DNA from 2 places in the Neobacillus pocheonensis genome. Region 1 is predicted to be linked to the other one. Evidence: a T-box and tRNA genes for the amino acid it is inferred to sense, from the RefSeq annotation. Region 1 holds a T-box; the other holds one or more tRNA genes.
The links. The T-box of region 1 lies ahead of proS (proline--tRNA ligase). A T-box ahead of a tRNA ligase gene usually reads a tRNA of that ligase, here a tRNA-Pro.
Positions count from the first base shown of each region.

Region 2: it has a tRNA-Pro gene. The T-box ahead of proS (proline--tRNA ligase) is inferred to sense a tRNA for this amino acid. The anticodon was not compared.

Region 1 is NZ_JBCNAD010000049.1:27,365-37,217, forward strand. Features, by position in the region: gene ABES02_RS25000 (ABC transporter ATP-binding protein) at 1-193, opposite strand, end outside; gene ABES02_RS25005 (SGNH/GDSL hydrolase family protein) at 207-983, opposite strand; gene ABES02_RS25010 (DedA family protein) at 1,134-1,754, opposite strand; gene hmpA (NO-inducible flavohemoprotein) at 1,893-3,107, opposite strand; gene ABES02_RS25020 (DegV family protein) at 3,352-4,200, shown strand; gene ABES02_RS25025 (YdcF family protein) at 4,283-4,870, shown strand; gene ABES02_RS25030 (GNAT family N-acetyltransferase) at 4,928-5,488, opposite strand; gene proS (proline--tRNA ligase) at 5,744-7,174, opposite strand; T-box leader at 7,223-7,439, opposite strand; gene ABES02_RS25040 (hypothetical protein) at 7,584-7,727, shown strand; gene ABES02_RS25045 (cupredoxin domain-containing protein) at 7,839-8,729, shown strand; gene ABES02_RS25050 (PepSY-associated TM helix domain-containing protein) at 8,782-9,309, opposite strand; gene ABES02_RS25055 (sensor histidine kinase) at 9,422-9,853, opposite strand, start outside.
Region 2 is NZ_JBCNAD010000001.1:223,361-233,213, forward strand. Features, by position in the region: gene ABES02_RS01120 (glycosyltransferase) at 1-1,732, opposite strand, end outside; gene ABES02_RS01125 (Gfo/Idh/MocA family protein) at 2,018-3,103, opposite strand; gene ABES02_RS01130 (hypothetical protein) at 3,513-4,016, opposite strand; gene ABES02_RS01135 (hypothetical protein) at 4,023-4,490, opposite strand; gene ABES02_RS01140 (hypothetical protein) at 4,735-5,163, shown strand; gene ABES02_RS01145 (LysM peptidoglycan-binding domain-containing protein) at 5,275-6,516, opposite strand; gene ABES02_RS01150 (hypothetical protein) at 6,745-7,236, opposite strand; gene ABES02_RS01155 (putative protein N(5)-glutamine methyltransferase) at 7,378-8,142, opposite strand; tRNA gene ABES02_RS01160 (tRNA-Gly) at 8,590-8,663, opposite strand; tRNA gene ABES02_RS01165 (tRNA-Cys) at 8,677-8,750, opposite strand; tRNA gene ABES02_RS01170 (tRNA-Pro) at 8,826-8,902, opposite strand; tRNA gene ABES02_RS01175 (tRNA-Arg) at 8,909-8,985, opposite strand; tRNA gene ABES02_RS01180 (tRNA-Leu) at 9,015-9,099, opposite strand; tRNA gene ABES02_RS01185 (tRNA-Lys) at 9,159-9,234, opposite strand; tRNA gene ABES02_RS01190 (tRNA-Thr) at 9,439-9,514, opposite strand; tRNA gene ABES02_RS01195 (tRNA-Glu) at 9,693-9,767, opposite strand; rRNA gene rrf (5S ribosomal RNA) at 9,811-9,853, opposite strand, start outside.

The DNA.
Region 1 (9,853 bases):
TTTGGATACTGCCAGAGGTGGGTTTTATTAATCCGACAAGCATTCTGATAGTGGTTGTTTTTCCAGCACCATTAGGTCCCAAGAAGCCAAATACTTCCCCTTCACGTAAATCAAAAGTCAAACCCTTAATTATCTCTCTTTTACCAATCACTTTTTTTAAATCCTTTACAGATAATGTAATTTTTTTCTCCACTAGATTCCTCTCCTTACCAGGTGAGCAATGAGGCGACTCGTTCAGCTATTAAACGGTACCCTTTTGAATTTGGATGAAACTTGTCTGAATAAAGATAATCATTTACCTTTAGTTCAAATAAATCAAATGTAGGGACAAACACGATTTTTGGAAATGCTGCACTGACCTCTGCACTGTCATAATTCCAATGACGAACGACCTTAGACATTTCTTTTCCCTGTTCTAACTCTATAAAGGGATTGTATAACCCAATAAAAAACACATTTGCGTTGCTATTGTTTTTCCGTATCTGTTCGAAAATAAACTTTAAATTATCAAGATACTTTTTTTCGATTGTAGCGATGTTTCCTGCATTAAAATCGATTAATCCCTGTCCGCCTCTAAACAGATCGTTTCCGCCAATCGTTACTAACACCATATCCGCTTTTTGAATTTGCCTTTGTATTTCCTTTTGCTCGACTTGCTTCCTGAGTTGGTCTGATCTTTGCCCATTAATACCTAGATTGGTTAATTGAACAGGACGCTTTGTTTTTCCCTTAATTTCATCAATTAAGTCTCCGACGTAACCCTTACCTGTCTCGTCCCCCGTTCCTCTAGTGAGCGAATCTCCTAAAGCTACGATTGTTAATCCTTTTTTGTTTTCAACCTTCTTTGAAACGGTATTTGTCTCCGGAACCGTCTCCGGTTTCCCAGCATAGTAATCTCCCACTGCCCAGCCAAGCCCGATAAGCCAGATGAGGCAAAATAATACTGAAATGACAGTGATGGAGCGTATGACATTTTTATTCAAAAAACTCATCCTTTCTGGCCTTTTCTATTATTTAATCACAGTTGTCCAGCGAATCAAACTTTCATGACCTCCATGATTGAAAGTTCAATATTTATTAACATTTTAAAAATAAAAGGAACCCACATATGGATTCCAAATTGAATAAACTGATCATTTTACCTGCTTTGTTCCAGTTTTAAGGTTTCTTACTTGTAGTTTTTTTAATAAATATAGCCCGACTAATATTAAACCTATAATAAGACAAGACAATATTAAATATTTCTTCATCATACCGTGAAAGATTATCTCCCAATTCGGACCGAGCATTTTCCCTAACAAAATGAAGGAAGATACCCAAAGAAATGAGCCCAGAAATAAATAAATAGAAAATACTCGAAAAGGCAACCGTGTGATTCCTAAAAAGTAGCCTGTGATATGTCTAACCACTGGGATAAAAAAGACAATAATTAAAAGCTTGTTCCCATATTTATTAAACCATAATGACGTGGATTGAATCTTTTCTGGTCGAAAACGTAGCTGTGGACCATATTTTTCAAAGAAAGGCATTCCTAGCTTTGCTCCAATAAAATAGGTAATGATCATTCCAACTACACAACCAGAGGTAGCAGCAATGATGCAGCCTATCCAGTTTAGTTGTCCCTGAAAAGCAAGAAATCCGGCATAGCCCATCATTGCTTCCATTGGGACAGGGAGTGCAATAATGCCAAGTACTAATGAGAGAAATAGGACGAGGTATCCATATTCGTTCATAAAGGATAGTAAAATCGCCAAGTTCCATTCCACCTCTTCCTATGTCATTTTTATATTTATAATGATATTTTATCCATTTTTCGCTTATATAGTAATCAGATACCTTTTTTCCTTATGAAAAATGCCGATTTCCTGATTGGAAACCGGCAACCCTATCTATTATTTTTCTAAATCTCCCTTTGGTCCAAAGAATTCATAATGAATTCTTTCATCATTTACCCCTAAATCTTTTAAGAAGCCATTAATAGCTTTCATAAATGGTATTGGACCACAGAAATAAAAATCAGCATTTTCAATTGCAACTTTGTCTTTTAACCATTCTCGGGTTACATATCCTTCCACATCGAAGCATTTGTTCTTACGATCTTCTTCTGTCGGTGAATCATAGAAGAAATAGGAAGTTACGTTATCAAGCTGAGCCAACTCTTCTACTTCATCCCTAAGTGCATGGACATTGCCATTTGCTGCGGCATGGACGAAGGTAACCTTGCGTTCAGGTTGAATCTCGACCACGGTTTTAAGCATGCTCATCATCGGCGTTAATCCGACTCCGCCGCTTAAAAATACAACTGGTGTTGTTTTATTGGTATCGAGGATAAAATCACCTGCAGGAGCACTTACCTTTAAAATGTCCCCTTCTTTTACTTCATCATGTAAGTAATTAGAAACCATACCATCAGGACATTGAAGACCAGATTCACGCTTTACACTAATTCGATAGTAATCTTTACCTGGTGCATCTGAAAGGCTGTATTGACGAATGTGTGTAAACTTCTCGCCTTCAATTTCTAACTTAATACTGATATACTGCCCAGGAATAAAGTCCGCAATTTCTTTTTTATCTTCTGGTTTTAAGTAAAATGAAGTAATAACGTCACTTTCGATTACTTTCCGGTCTACCACGAAGTTACGGAAGTCTTCCCAACCGCCTTTCTGGTTTTCGGCTTCATCGTACATTTCTGCCTCAACACTAATAAAGGCATCCGCAATGATGTTATAGGCTTGGGCCCATGCATCAATAATTTCATCCGTTGCCGCATCACCTAACACATCTTTAATCGCTAATAAAAGATGTTTTCCGACGATCGGATACTGCTCTGGCTTAATTCCAAGACTTCTATGCTTATGAGCAATTTGTTTAACAACTGGAAGAATCGCTTCAAGGTTATCAATATACATGGCAGCAGCATAAACCGTTCCAGCAAGTGCCTTTTGCTGTCTGCCCTGTTTTTGGTTGGCATGGTTAAAAATGTTTAATAATTCAGGATGATTTCCAAACATTAGCTGATAAAAGCGAGTTGTGATTTTTTCTCCGTGTTGTTCTAATACCGGTACTGTTGATTTAATAATTTCAATGGTTTTTTTGTCTAGCACTATAAACACTCCTTACTTATTTTCCCTATATCCATAGTGATTATATGGATAAATTCACAGCGACTAAGTGATTCAAATCACACTTTATAATCTTTAAGTAATTTTCGAAAAGATATTTCACAAAAAGTTCACTTTTAGCTATGACAAATGTAACTAGTCATATCGTGACCATTTTTATAACGTTAAATCAAGTAGAAGTTTAGGAATTAATAAATCGGATAAACCATTGAAGGATGAGTATTATATGAAGAAAGCCAAAATTGCATGGATCACCGACACAACTGCATCATTAAGTAAAGAATTTATTGAGCAACATCAAATCCACGTCATCCCATTGCACGTAGTGATTAATGACGAATTTTATAAGGAGACAATCGATATCTCCGAACAGGAATTTTATGATCGAATGAAAAATGAGGACGGGAAGTTTCAATCATCTCAGCCCTCCATTAATGATTTTGTAGAACTGTATCATAAATTAAAGGAAGATTATGATTTTGGAATCGCCATCCATGCCTCAAGTACTTTAACTGGTACTTATCAATCATCTGTTATGGCAGCTGGAATGGAAGATTTTGAATTGTATGCGATTGATTCACAAATTGGTTCTTATCCACTTTCCTTTTTAATCAAAAGAGGTATTGAACTGGTGGGGCAGGGGTTGGATGTTAACGAAGTGATCGCCAATTTAAATGATTATCGTAAGGACAGTCGATTATATTTAGTACCTTCCAATTTAGATCAACTTCACAAAAGCGGGCGAGTATCTGGCGGTCAAAAATTATTAGCATCTCTATTCAATATCAAGCCAATTTTAGCCATTGAAGACGGGGCTGCAACAATAAAAGATAAAGTTCGCACTGACAAGAAATCCCTAGCCTGGCTAGTTAATAAATTAAAAGAAGACCTAGAAACAAAAACAGTTCGAAAGGTAGCCATTGTACTTGCCAACGATCTACAAAGGGCTGAAGAACTTGATAAAATGGTCAAAGACACCTTTCCTAATATAGATACAGAAATATTAATGCTCATTACAGTTGCAGGAGTGCATACGGGTGTAGGTACACTGGGACTTTCGTGGGTTTGTGAGTAAAGGACTGATATTCACAGTCCTTTTTCTTATTTATCTTGTATAATAATTTATATTAGATAAAAAAAGAAATGGATTTGAATCGATGAAAAAGAAGAAAAGTGGGTTTTTATTGATTGGAGTTTTTATAGCTTTTGGACTTATTTATGTTGGATTTTTACAATTTAAAATCAGTCAATATAGCAATATGGAAGCACCTAAGAATGCAGATTATTTGATTGTCCTAGGGGCAAGAGTTAAAGGGACTGTTCCTTCACAGGCATTCGCCAGCAGAATAGATGCCGCTGCTAATTATTTAAAGGAAAACAAGAATACGATTGTTATTGCTTCAGGGGGACAAGGTCCAGGAGAGCAGATTTCAGAAGCGGAATCGATTAAAAGGGAATTAGTTAAACAAAATATTAGTGAATCTAGGATTATATTAGAAGATCATTCCACTGATACTTATGAAAATATTCGTTTTTCTAAAAAGCTTATTCCAAAGGATGCAAAGAATGGTGTGGTGGTAACGAATACTTTTCACATCTACCGAGCAGTCTCAATAGCTAATAAGCAAGGCCTAGATTTACAGGGACTTCCGGCAAAAACTCCATGGACGGCCGTATTGAAATCGTATTCGCGCGAATATTTGGCGATTACGAAATTCTATTTGAAAACCTACATACTAGATTAAGTGATAAATAAGATGTAAAAGAGTACCCGAAAAATGAAGGGCACTCTTTTTATATGCCTATTTTACTTTAGAATAGACACAGGTATCTCTTAATTCATTTTGGTCTGCCGATTTGGAATCATTTTTCAAAATACCCTCTAATGTGAATCCTAATTTTTCAGGGATCGCACTGCTTTTGGTATTTTTTGAATCGCAGCGGATTTCAACGCGTCTAGCATTTAGCTTTTCAAAAGCAAATTCCGTTATTGCCTGAACTGCTTCTGTTATGTACCCTTTTCCACTTTGACGCGAATCTATCCAATACCCAATCTCAAATTTTGGAACATCCCAGTTGATTCTATGCAGTCCGGATGAGCCAATAAATTTGCCTGTTTCTTTATCAAAAAGATGCAAGCGTAAGTCTTCTCTTGTTAGAAATTTTGCATGGGCATCCCTCATATTCGCCTCAACATCGTGCTCAGTTTGCTCATGATGTGCCCAAGGCATCCATGGTTTCAGTTCCTCTAATGAAGCTTGCATCGCTTCGTAAACAGCAGAGCCGTCACCAGGCATTGGCTTGCGGATTATCAATCTCTCTGTGTAAAATTCTTCTGGAAAATCAATAAGTATAGGTTTCATTCGTTTAGCCCTCCTCCTAAATATTTTTAATTCGCTATAAATTTGGGTATTCCTTTTTTCGAAAAGCGATTCGCCGATATATATGCTAGATTCGCCGATAAAATGAAAAATTCGCCGATAAACCGGTCAGATTCGCCGATAAACTCCAAAAATTCGCCGATAAAAATATTCACTGGCATCTTGCGGCTTATTTTCAAAGCATATTTCTATAAAAAAGGTCCTTCCGGAAACGGAAAGACCTCTCATATTGCTCTTTTAATATGCTTTTGCCCAATAAACCATCTGTTTCGCTTCTTTACCACAGCAAACACATTTGTCAGAAAGATTTTCCTGTTCAAATGGGATGCAACGGGATGTTGCAGTCGTATCTTCTTTAATTTTTTCCTCACAAGCTAATTCGCCGCACCACATTGCTTTGATGAATCCTGGCTGTGAATCCAATGATTCCTTTAATTCAGGAAGCGTCAACGCTACAGATGTTCTTTCCTCGCGATGCTTTAATGCTTTGTTATATAAATTGCTTTGAATGTCATCTAGTAATTCAACTAACTTCGATTCTAATTCATTTAAAGGAACAATTACCTTTTCTAAGGTATCCCTTCTTACTAATACAACTTGCTTGTTTTCAATATCCTTTGGACCAACTTCTAAGCGAACTGGAATTCCCTTCATCTCGTACTCATTGAATTTCCAGCCTGGCTTTTTATCACTGGCGTCGATATCAACACGAGCAACAGCCCCAAGAGACTTTTTCAAATCATATGCAAAATCAAGAACGCCTTCTTTATGCTGAGCAATTGGCACAATCATCACTTGAGTTGGCGCCGCTTTTGGCGGAATCACAAGGCCGCGGTCATCACCGTGAACCATGATTAAGGCGCCAATAATTCTTGTGGTAAAGCCCCAAGATGTTTGGTGAACATACTGCAGCTTTCCTTCTTTGTCTGTGTACTGAATTCCAAACGCTTCAGCAAAACCTGTACCAAAATGGTGGGAAGTTCCTGATTGCAATGCTTTTCCATCATGCATTAAGCTCTCAATTGTAAAAGTAGCTTTTGCACCGGCAAATTTTTCTTTTTCGGTCTTTTGCCCTTTCACAACCGGAATTGCAAGGATTTCTTCACAAATGGCTGCATAAACATTCAGCATTTTAATCGTTTCTTCCATTGCATCCTCATCTGTCGCATGGGCGGTGTGGCCTTCCTGCCATAAAAACTCTAATGTCCGAAGGAATGGACGGGTAGTTTTTTCCCAGCGAACCACGTTAGCCCATTGGTTATACAGCTTAGGAAGATCACGATAAGAATGAATGATATTTTTATAGTGCTCGCAAAATAGAACCTCTGAAGTTGGACGAACCACTAATCTTTCAGCCAATTCTTCAGAACCGCCATGTGTAACCCACGCCACTTCAGGTGCAAACCCCTCAACGTGATCCTTTTCTTTTTGAAGCAGGCTCTCAGGTATAAATAATGGCATATACACATTTTCATGCCCGGTTTCTTTAATGCGGCGGTCTAGTTCATTTTTAATATTATCCCATAATGCATAGCCGTATGGGCGGATAATCATCGAACCGCGGACGCTTGAGTAATCGATTAAATCTGCTTTTGTTACTACATCTGTATACCACTGGGCAAAATCCTCGTCCATGCTGGTTACATCTTTTACAAATTCCTTTGCCATTTTTGACACCTCATTATTAAAATTAAATAGAAAAAGGCCTTGATCCTAAAAAGGGACCAAGGCCTGGCGGTACCACCCTAAATTCATAAAGCAAAATTGCTTTAAACTCTTTGCATGATAACGGATTTTATCCGCATGTATCTTCAAAATATCCGATACAGAACTCAGAGGCAGGTTCAAATGACTGTCTTAAGAAACCTCGCACCAATGGTTTCCTCTCTTGATAAGACCTTTTCAGTTTACTAATCCTCGTCAATGTTTCAATAGTATTTTTTGAAAATTATATATGTCCCATTGCAAAATGTCAAATTATATTTTGGCATATATTTCTTCAATGGCCAAAAAACTGCTTTCAACTTATAACTAAATCAGTTAAAATGCAAATATTAGAAATAATGGGGTGATTCGCATGAAGAAAGATAAGGATGAGCTGGATCAAGAAAATGAAGAAAAAGAATTATTGCTTGAACTTATTAGAATGCAAAATGAATCCCTAAAACGTATTTTTAAAAATACTATTGATAAAGAAAAAGAAAATAACTCACAGCCCTAATATTCATAAAACGTTCAATTGCTGATAACTCCATCATGAATATTTGCATTTATAATATTCTTATGTTGTTTAATCAAAAAAACAAGTAACGACATAAGAGGAGACAAAAAAATGAATATTTTTTCGCTGATTTCAGCAGCCCTTGTTGCGATTGGTACCGGCTATTCAATTTTTCTAGTTTACCGTCATAAACGCAAACTGCAAGGTACGCCAGGGGTCATGATTAGCATGGTTATTGCGGTGATTACAGGTCTTCTTTCAGGGAGTATCATCGGAATCCTTTCTGGGGAGACATTTCTTGTCGTAGGAGTCAGTATGATTATTGGATTCGTCATTGGTTTCTTGGCAGGACATCCAATTGGAATATTGGCGATATTGATGGGCTCGATTGCAGGATTGATGGGTGGTATAAATGGAGCGATTTTGGGAGTATTTCTTCAATTCATTAACCCGACAATTTTATTAGGTATTTTAGTAGGTTTTTATATTCTCATCATCGGTTTTGTCATTGTTTATATTTTTGTTACGACAAATAATAAGTATTCGATTAATACCGAAGAGCTCTCACCATATGCCATTATTGGGGCTGGCGTCGTGCTCGTATCCTTGTTTTTATTTATGTATTCGAGCGATATGGTCAAAATTCCTGGTAAAGCAGAAAGCGCAGAAGCCCAAACAACTCAGAATTCAAGCAGTCAGGATATGCCTAAAACAGAGGTTGATGTTACAAAGGAAAGCTCACCAAAAGTGAAAATGCTTGTAACGGATAAGGGCTATTCACCTAATGTCATCCGCGTTAAAAAAGGGGTACCAGTGGAGCTAGTAATCGAAAATCCACTGGAAAATAGTTGTTTATCCACATTTATGATTCCAGACTTTAATATTACCAACGTGAATCTTAAGACAGGTATCACGAATCTCACGTTTACTCCTGACAAATCAGGAGAATTTACCTTCAGCTGCGGTATGCATATGTTTAAAGGAACAATCATTGTAGAATAGATACGGGAAAGGAAAAAGCACACGAGCCGAAATAGTGTGCTTTTTCTAGGTTTCAATCTACTAATACCTCAAAATTTTCTTGTTGACGCTTTCTTCTTTTTCGATCAGCGCTAAGAACTTTAAGTGATAGATAGATTCCTGAACTAGTTAAGAATATCATGGCAATTGCCGTTAAGTCGATCAACCATTTGATATTTGTGTTTCCTATTCTTCCTTCATGGAGACCTCTTATCGTGCTTAGGAAAGAGCCCTGCCCCATTCCTTCACCGCGTATTCTGCCAGCGAAGTTTCCATTTCCCCCAAACCCCGGAGGTCCTTGGAATTGACCATTTGACTGGCCTTGCATTTGACCGTTGGCTTGTCCGGAATCTTGAGGATTACCTTGACCTTGATTGAATTGACCTTGATTAAATTGCCTTTGGTTAAATTGTCCCGGCTGGAAATTCCCTCTCCCTCCCTCAAACTGTGATTGACCAATTAACCATGGCTCATTCATGAGTAAACCAGTAATCGACTCCATAAAGATTAAAACAGAGGCAATTAAGCCGATGCATAAATGCGCCCTTCTCATTTTTTTCATATTGATTGGACTCCCTTCGTGTTTTCGTGCTGTACATTATGTGCTTGTACAAAATTAATAAGCTAATTATGAAGGAGGTTCCTTAAGATTTTCTTAAAAAAAGAACCCAAAATTAATTTTTTTGGGCTCTTGGAAAAATTATTTCAATTGTCGTTCCCTTACCAAGGGTACTTTGCACTTTTGTCTTCCCGTGATGTTTTTCAATTATCCATTTAGCAATCGATAACCCAAGTCCTGTTCCTTCAGCAGCCGTCCGGGCCTTATCACTTTGGTAAAAACGGTCAAAGATTTTCGGAATGTCTTGTTCAGGAATGCCTATACCGTTATCTTTTACCTCAAGGATGATTGAAGAATGAGTTTGTTTACAGGAAAGGAGAATATCCCCGCCTTCATTCGTGTATTTCATGGCATTATCTAACAAAATAACAATCAGCTGGTGAATCCTTTCCTTATCCGCCAAAAAAGTAACTGGTTCGTTGGCTTCTAAGCGCAGGGACTTTTCTTGGTACATGGCGATTTCTTCATAGTGCTGAATAATTTCCTT
Region 2 (9,853 bases), on a different contig from region 1:
GATCTTCTTGAAGCTCTATTCTACCCTCTGAGCCAATGCCAGCAGCTCCTAAAATATTAACGTGACGGATATCGATTTGGAGGAGAAGGACGATGGTTTCAAGAATGCGGATAAATTTTTCTTGGAACCCTTGAAACCTCTCAGGATAGGATTTTAGGAGCAGCTTATATTCTTTTAATACCTTACTAATCGTTATTAAATCGGCAATTCGTGCTAGTTCTAATCCAAGAATCAGAACATCGACGTCAGGATGCTTATTAATAAAAAGCCTTAGATTATGAATGGCTTCTTTCCATTTATCTTGTCCGACAGGATGTTCTTGATGGTAGGTTGTTACATCGTTTCTGACCAGGTATTTGGCGCCCATTTTATATAAACGGTATCCTAATTCCCAATCTTCGTATCCGTATTGGATAAAGTCTTCATCAAACATCCCTGCCTGTTCAATAAACTCTTTACGGATGGAAACATTCCCTGTAAGCAAGGCCATCCACGGAAACATAAACCCATTCAGGTCCGCATCAAAATTTTTGGTGATTTTCTGAAACCACGAAAATGATTTAAAAACCAAATCCTTATAGGACAAACTTGTTATATCGTTTTTTTCAACTAATGGATACGGATTTTCACTAGGTAATTGAAAGTCTCGCAATCTCCTATTGATCTCTTGATTAGTGGTCGTTAAGTCTGTAATCTTGTCCCGTACATCCTGGGAAAATTCAGGAAAGATGCAGGTATAGATCTTTTTGGAATGCATGACCCCTGACAAAATCATCTTGTTTTTGGATTGATGATACCGATAGTGCTTTTCGACAAAATCAGGTTCTGTCACCATTTCAGCATCCAGGAAGATGAGAAGGCTCCCTCTCGCCGAGCGAATGCCCACATTTCGTACCTTCGCCCTGCCAAGATTTTTTTCATTCCGAATATAGTTAAACTGATATGGAGGATGATAGTTTTTAAGCTTTTCTTCAGTTTGGTCCGTTGAGGCATCATCAATAAAGATAACTTCCATTTTTGCAGGATTGAAGGTTTGGTTTTCGAGTGAGTAGAGAGTGAATAAATTGAGGGGGAATTTATTGAAAGAAGGAATGATGATACTGACTTCAATATCTTGATTCTTTTTATTTGTGCGGTTTTGGCGATTACTTTTCTTTTTTGATATTACTTCTGATTCAACATCACGGCGGGCCGTCCAACTACCAAATAGCCCCTCTTCGTTTCCTTTAAGTTGTTTATTCCTATCGGTCTGAAGTTGTTTTTCTGATCGGCAATGATCCCAAAGCCGAATCTCTTTGATATCCCCTTCAAAATATAAGCCCGGCTGTTCACCAAAGATCCCCGCTGGGTAGACATTCCTTTTAGGGCTTCGTTCACCACTTTTAACAAACGCACCGTTCATGTATAAATAAGGCCTTCCATCATCATAGATTACGGCAATGTGAGCTTCCTTTTTAATGACCTCTTCATAGACTAACACGGCATAAATATTAATATCCGTATGTTCATAGACAGTGATTCCATTTTTTCCGACAGATACATGAACGGCGGCTTCATCATAGTATTTCACATGTCCTGGTCCATTAATATAATTTTGCCCATCTGGATTTACAGGTTTTTTGCGTGATTGTTTATTAATAGGATGAAGGATATCCGGCTTCACCCAAAACTCATATGTGAAAGAATTTTTCAGATTGGTTAGCAACCCTTCATACAAGCTATTTCCTAACATGTTGCACACCTCATTTCCATTTTTGAAATAACCAGTCCCATTGGTCAAGCTTTTACAGAATATGAGGATAATCAGATTTTGACTAGACTTATCCCCAGAAATAACGGTATGGTACAACTATTTTTCTTTAGGCTATTTTAAGGCTCGACCACACGACCAATCGAAAACCATTCTAATTAGAAATACTAGGCAGCTTGATGTAAATGAAAAAATGAAAAAGCTAACAAAGGTGGGAGCTTTACCATCTTCGTTAGCTTTTTTACAATATATAAATAGATCGCCTTGTTATTTGTTGTCAAACCTGCCTTTAAAATCCAACGTACTGCACGTTTTCATTGGAAGCTTTACACTTTTTCCTTCTGCGGCTGATTTGTAAATAGCAAGAACTAGTTCTAACGCTCTTCTTCCATCTTCTGCAGTAACATAGGGCTCCCGATCATTCTTAATAGCATCAATGACGTCTGTATAAAGGGGATTATGGCCAAATCCGTACACAGTTGGTGGATTTTCTTGATACTTTGCTTTCACTTCCTCCGGTTCATCCTTCCCATCAGCGAACCGCCATTCTTCTATAATATTCACAGATTTCCCGCCAGCCTTAATGGTACCTCTATCCCCAAAGATATACAAAGTTTCCTCAAGATTAGTCGGAAAAATATTGGTTGTCCCTTCGACAATTCCATAACTTCCGTTGGCAAACTTAATCATTGCCGCACCAAAGTCTTCCGCTTCGATAAAGTTATGTTTTAAATTATCAGTCATTCCTACTACTTCTACAATGTCGTTACCCATCATCCAACGCAAGAGATCGATATTATGGATACACTGATTCATAAGTGCTCCTCCATCTTGCTCCCAAGTTCCTCGCCAAGGAGCATGTTTATAATAATCTTCTCCCCTGTTCCAGCGAATATGTGCCGTTCCATGTAGTAGTCTTCCAAACCGTTCTTGTTCTACTGCTTCTCTAATTTTTTGAATCGATTTATTAAACCGGTTTTGATGACATGCGCAAACCTTTACGTTATGTTCCTTAGCCTTTTCGATAATGTTATCAGCATCTTCAAGTGAAAGAGCAATAGGTTTCTCAATAATAAGATTACTTCCAGCCTCTATGCAATCTAAGGCAATTTGACCATGGGAACCGCTCTCCGTACAAATGGCGACTAACTGCGGTTTCTCTTTTTCAAGCATCTCCTTATAGTCGGTATACTGCGGCGTCGATTGAGGAAGGTTAAAGGTTGAAATTTTATCCTCCATATTTTCAGGAACTATGTCACATAAAGCGACAATTTCTAGTTCATTTTCAATAGCAGCAGCGATATGATTCGGTGAAATTCTTCCACAACCAATGATAGCAAATTTTAGACTCATGATGATCCTCCTAGAAAATAATTCAATATTTACTCTTTTCCTTCATTCCTTTTGCAATAATAGTATCTAATGTGGCTATGTCGATATCAAAGAGTAATCTGATAAAGTATGTACAGTGTTATTATAACCTAATAAGTACTTTCAATGAGAATTACTGAGAATTCAAATTATCCAAGAAAATTTTAAAAAATAAATTTTATACGTCTTAGTTGAATTCACTATGTAGCCCAAGAATAAATTATACTCCATATATAAGGCTTAAATCCAGATTTTTAAATGATTCCACTGAAAAAGAGAAAGAAATAGCAAATACAAGAATCTATCCAAATTAAATTACTTAAGGAGAGCCACAGGGACGGTTCTCATGGTTTTTAATGACCATGTGAACCGCCCCCTTAGTCACCCTTGGTCATTCAATTAGCACCTGTCGACGATTCTGACGAACCACCAAATGGAAAAACAATAATACAAAGCACTGAACCGCCAAATACACGCTGAAGGAATAAGAGAGTCGCCAGCCTTTATAAGTAAACACTCCAAATTCTTTATTAACCCATTCAAACAGCGTTCCCCCTGAAGTACAAAGCAAAAGATAAACCAGAATCCAATATCCTTTTATCTTCCACCTGTCATAAAAATAAACAAACAAATAAGAAAAAGGCGCATATAAAAAATAGGTAATCAAATCAAAGAAATCATAATTGGGTGTATCCATAATATTATACAAGTCGAGTTTCGGCGATGCCAGGAAATGGTCCGAAAGCCTCGCAATCGTTGTACCGATTAACAAAAAGAGGATCGTTGTACTCCGAGGAAATCTTTTCGGCAAAAAGAACAGGACTAAATAGGATACGACCACACACCCAATCAAAAACCATTCGTTTTCATCAAATTTTTCCGGAAGCGGCATCATCTAGTTTCATCTTCCTTCTTTCCTCAATAGATTTCGGTACCATGACAGGGCCATGTTTACGAGCGTGATGACCAAAACTTGGAGGATGATGGAATGCCAAAAGGGCCAATCCTTATATGTAATGACCTCCCATTCAACCAGCCAGCGCTCAATCCCAGATTGAATTCCAACAAATATACCTGTCAAAATCCATTTAGAGAAACGGGACTTCATATTGGGCAGCAAATTAAGATATAACAACCAAACAAACGGCCAAATGATGGCCTCATAAATTCGGAAAATAATAAAAGGCACCGTTTCATTCGTCACGGTCCAAACATCTAGATTAATGTACAAAATGGCACAATAGCTGGTAACCAGGAACTCTAGAATCATGAGGATGAAGAGATTTTCAAATAAGTGAAGTCTCTTCTTCTTGATACAAAATGAAGCCAACAGTAGGATTGCTACGTCTATGATTATGGTAAGTTTCATTTTTACCCTCTCACCGTTTCATCATCCTTTTTTTACTCCCTCTCATAGAAAAACTTCTTTATAAAGTATTGTTAAAGGAAAGGGGAAATATTCCTTATTTGAAACAATGATGTGTATTGCTCAATAAACTAGTCCTAGAAAAAAGGTAAATAGATGGATGCGCTTTCCACTAACATTTCTTAAAATACATGAGAGGCGGTATAATAACCTGTTGAAAAAGGTTGAAAGGACAGGGATAGAAAAGATGCTATACATATGGGATATCGAGAAGATCATTGAAAGTACATTGAGAGAACACAACTTAAATATAAATTATGAGTTTAACAATAAACTGCCTGCACCAATGAGTTATAACGTATCAACAAATACGATAAGGTTTAATTACTTACAAGTAAACGGCTATTTAGCTAAAATTAATTTTAAAATAAAAGAGACAGATGAAAACCTAGTAAAAATTATTCTTTATCATGAAATCGGATATTATTTAGATTTCAAGAAAAACAAACATGATTTAAGGATTCTAAAATATGGTGAAGATGAAGAAATTGAACAACTTAAAACTACAATTGAAACGAATGCTTGGGAATACGGACTTACCTTGGTACCTAAACAACTCGTAAAAGCCTATGAGCAGATGCGTGTTTTAGATAGTATGCTGTTAAAAAGCTATTAATCGCATTCTATCAACGAACGTTTGCGGTCTATCAGCGAAGGGAATGGCAACAATGTATGTGCAAACAACCAATATAAAAAGCCTCGCATGGAGGCTTTCTACTGGGAAGTACTATTGAAGGGCTATTAAGGTCAATTGTTGACCTCTTTTTCCTTCAAGTGTAAGTGTTACTTTTTTACCTTGATGGTTAAATAATTCATAAATCATATTACCTGATGCCTTTGCACAATTCGTTCTTCCATCAGACGTGATGAATCGAAAAGTTCCCTGCGGGTCTACCCCTCCTATGTGAGCCGTGACTTGTATGCGATTTGTGTCAGCGCCAGATAGCGCAGGGATATTAATTTTTTGACCAATCTTCAATTTTGATGAGTCTACATTAGGATTTAACTCTTGAATGGATGAGACAGAGACACCTAATGCTTTTGCAATTTTTGTAAAAGTATCCCCGCTCTTTATTACATACTCCGATGAACTTGTTTGGATTGGCTCCTTTTTCGTTAAAAATGCTTCATTAACAAACGCTGCTTTGCTGTTAAAAGTAATCTGAGCCCAGCCATTCGCGATCGTTTGCACTTTCACTTGATCGTTTAATTTTAAGGTACCCAATACCTCACTACTTGTTGATGCGGCCACTCTAACCCTTAACGAGTCAGCCGTTACATACATGGCTAGCGATTCGCCTGTATCAGCAGCTTGGCTCGGTACTGATGAAAGATAATCCACTTTTACATAACAAACTCGTCCCTTAATCAGAATGCCAGCCCATCCGTTTTCTACGAATGAAACCTTTACAACATCCCCTTTTTTATATGTACGCAGAATACTGCTTTCAGTATTCGGATAGGAGCGAACATTTAGTGTGGTGGCAGTGACTGTTCTATCTACTACTTTGGGTAAAAGAATCTTTTTACCGTCAATGGAAGTCACCCCATTGGCATCTAATATTTCCTTTGCCGTCACACCATGGTCCGCAGCAATTCTGTCAATCGAGTCACCGCTTTTCACCTGGTACGTATATTCATGAATAAAGGCAGCATTCGCACTTATCCCGGTAAAGCTTAGGACAAGCGTAAAAATGCCCGTCACGACTAACTTTTTGACTGAATTCTTTTGAATCCATCGATGAACCTGTGACACATATGTATCCCAATGATTATGAATATCGTTTAGGAATTCCTTGATATCTAGCACATTGCGAATATTAAAATAATTATCTCTATAATATTCGCGTTTTTCCATCCTTGAAGTGAACTCTGGTACACTTTTTGGTTGCTTGCTTTTTCCGTGAGTTTCTTTCCTGCTTAGTACTAATTCCTCATTTGCAAATAATTCTTTCGTTGTTAAAATCAATTCTCTTTCTCCCCCATTTATGCTATATACCGGGAAAATGTACACGGTTTAACTTTTACTTATGTAGGCCATTACATTTATATCCCCATAAGTAATATTCGTTAATCCATTAAATTTTCTGTCCATATTTAGCAAAAATAGTCGAATTTAGTTCCAAAGCCACAATCTTCCTATTAACTGTCTCAGGGGCGGTTCTTATGGTTTTGATGGCCACTGGAACCGTCCCCCTTAGTCCCTGCATTTAATTATTTTACGGTGAATTGGTAGTAAAAAGCTAAATACTACAAAATACAAGGGGATTGAAATAAAAAAGCTCCAGCCATGAACTTTCATATATCCAACCTTCCTCATTCCCCATTCGATTAAAGTAGAAATAATGATAAACAAAATGGTCAATATCCATTTATTGGTCTTCTTTAAATAGTTTAAAAAAATAACAGCAAGTGAGGAAGGAATTAAACTATAGCTTAAAAACTCACCTATACCCGTGATTTTCGGGTTTCCAAAATCGACAAGATCTAGCATCTTCCCTAATACCGAATCTGAAATCCAAGCAAAATAACCAATAATTCCAAAAGTAATATACAGATCTCTCCAACTTAGCTCTTTTTTAGGCATAAAAAGAGCATACAGAAACAATACCAGAGATACCACGATGGGAAGCCAGTTTCCTTGCGCATGTAGATCTAAATTCCTTGTAATTGAATTCAGAGAAATCACCTCCTAACTTTATCCTCCCCTAATATATTGTGAATCTAAACCTTACTTCTTAAAATCTGTTACTGATCCTTTAGTAAAAAAAGAAAAGCTGCCTGAATGGCAGCTGAACATTACCCGATTGATTCATTTGTGAAATTCACTTTAAAGTTTCGTTCCAATTACGATAGTAGCATCTAGTTCATCGTGATATGTTAACTGAGGTATTAGCCCGTATTGGGTAAAGATTTCTAGGGTCTGAGGGGCCTGCATTTGGCTCGTCTCCACTAAAAGATGCCCTCCCGAAGCTAGCCAGAAAGATGCTTCTTCTGCCACTCTTCGTTGAATATCAAGTCCGTCATCTCCTCCATCAAGCGCTTCCTTTGGTTCATGTAGACGTGCATCCTGGGGAAGCAGCTTGATTGCCTCGGTAGGTACGTAAGGTGCGTTTGCTACTAGGATGTTGACTTTCCCACGTAGTTTAGATGGTAGTGGCTCAAAGAGGTCACCTTCATACACGAAGCCATTTAGGCTTGTAACATTTCGAAGAGCACATCGTACCGCCGCTGGGTCGATGTCTACTGCATACAACTCAATTCCCCTCAGAGCTTTGGCTATCGCGATGCCCACCGCGCCAGTACCGCAACAAAGATCAACGACAATGGCTCCAGGGAAAGAAAATGCCACTGCGTTTTGGACAAGAAACTCAGTACGTCGACGGGGGACGAAGACTCCTGGGTCTACTGCTATCCTGACGCCGCAGAACTTCGCCCAACCGAGGACATGTTCAAGCGGGGTACCGATTATTCGAAGATTGACCATATTTGAGAGGTTTTCCAATGTCTGCGCCTCTGAAATAAGAAGCTGGGCCTCTTCTTCTGCAAAAACGCAACCGGCAGTCAGAAGTTTCTTGATTATACTTTTTTTCATTTGGTCGTCAATATAAAACTTAAATTGTACTCCTATAATTACCACCCAATCTTAATAACGGTTTTTATAGGTAGTTCGTTAAAAAATGGAAAAGTCCTTCTTACATTAAACTTTCCGAAGCACCTCGGATCCGACAAATCTAAACAAAATAACCTAACGCTAAAACTAAATAATCGTTTGATTAAAAAGTCCAAAGACCGTAATATTTAAGGACAATATTTAAAGAATAGATAAAAATTTTGTCAGTTAAATAATCGTTTGATTAGTTTGGGATTTAACCGCGGTACATCAGCATTTAACCTTTTTAATCTCTAAAAAAACTGTCGAATACCAATAATTAATGTTTTAAATATATGTACTATTGAAATATAGAAAATGATTATAAAGGTGAATTTAAAAATGATAGGAAAAGAAGAATTTTGAGGGAATTTTGAAAGGCTGGAATAATGGAGCGGGTGATGAGAATCGAACTCACAACATCAGCTTGGAAGGCTGAGGTTTTACCACTAAACTACACCCGCATTTTCGAAAAATTGGAGGCAGCAACCGGATTTGAACCGGTGATAGAGGTTTTGCAGACCTCTGCCTTACCACTTGGCTATGCTGCCTTAATTTAGCTGGGCTAACTGGATTTAAACCAACGTATGTCGGAACCACAATCCGAAGCATTAACCAATTACGACTGGTCGGGAAGACAGGATTCGAACCTGCGACCCCTTGGTCCCAAACCAAGTGCTCTACCAAGCTGAGCTACTTCCCGTAAAAATGGCGCGCCCGAAAGGAGTCGAACCCATAACCTTTTGATCCGTAGTCAAACGCTCTATCCAATTGAGCTACGGGCGCATTCATTGAATTTTAATTCGTAAAAAAATTGGTGCGGGTGAAGGGAGTCGAACCCCCACGCCTTGCGGCGCCAGATCCTAAGTCTGGTGCGTCTGCCAATTCCGCCACACCCGCAAATTAAAAGTTATTTTGCTGACGCAAAAAACTTAGTTATTTTTACTTCGAAAAAAACTTGGTGAGCCATGAAGGACTCGAACCTTCGACCCTCTGATTAAAAGTCAGATGCTCTACCGACTGAGCTAATGGCTCATACTTTGATGATTTCCTACAACTAAATTGTGGTAAGTCAGATGCTCAAAAGAACTCACGTTCTTTCTCGCAGATTGCCCGCAGAAGTTGATTCGAAGAAGTTCGCAATCTGCTCTACCGACTGAGCTAATGGCTCATACTTTGATGATTTCCTACCACTAAATTGTGGTAAGTCAGTTGCTCAAAAAAAGCAAAAAGTATTAATGGTGCCGGCTAGAGGACTTGAACCCCCAACCTACTGATTACAAGTCAGTTGCTCTACCAATTGAGCTAAACCGGCATAATATTTGAGATAATAGATATTTTGAACTCGCTGTATAGTTATCGTCATCCTGACCTCAGAAAGCATATGCAAGCAGCAGCTCGGTCAGTATGCTGAAGACTATTCAAGGAGTCTATTCGGTCGTGCTCTACCAATTGAGCTAAACCGGCGTAATTTTCGCTATCACGAAAAACTTTGGTGACCCCTACGGGATTCGAACCCGTGTTACCGCCGTGAAAGGGCGGTGTCTTAACCGCTTGACCAAGGGGCCAAAATGTAAAAATGTGCAAAATAATAGCCCCAATAGGGGCTTAGCCTGGCAACGTCCTACTCTCACAGGGGCGCCTGCCCCAACTA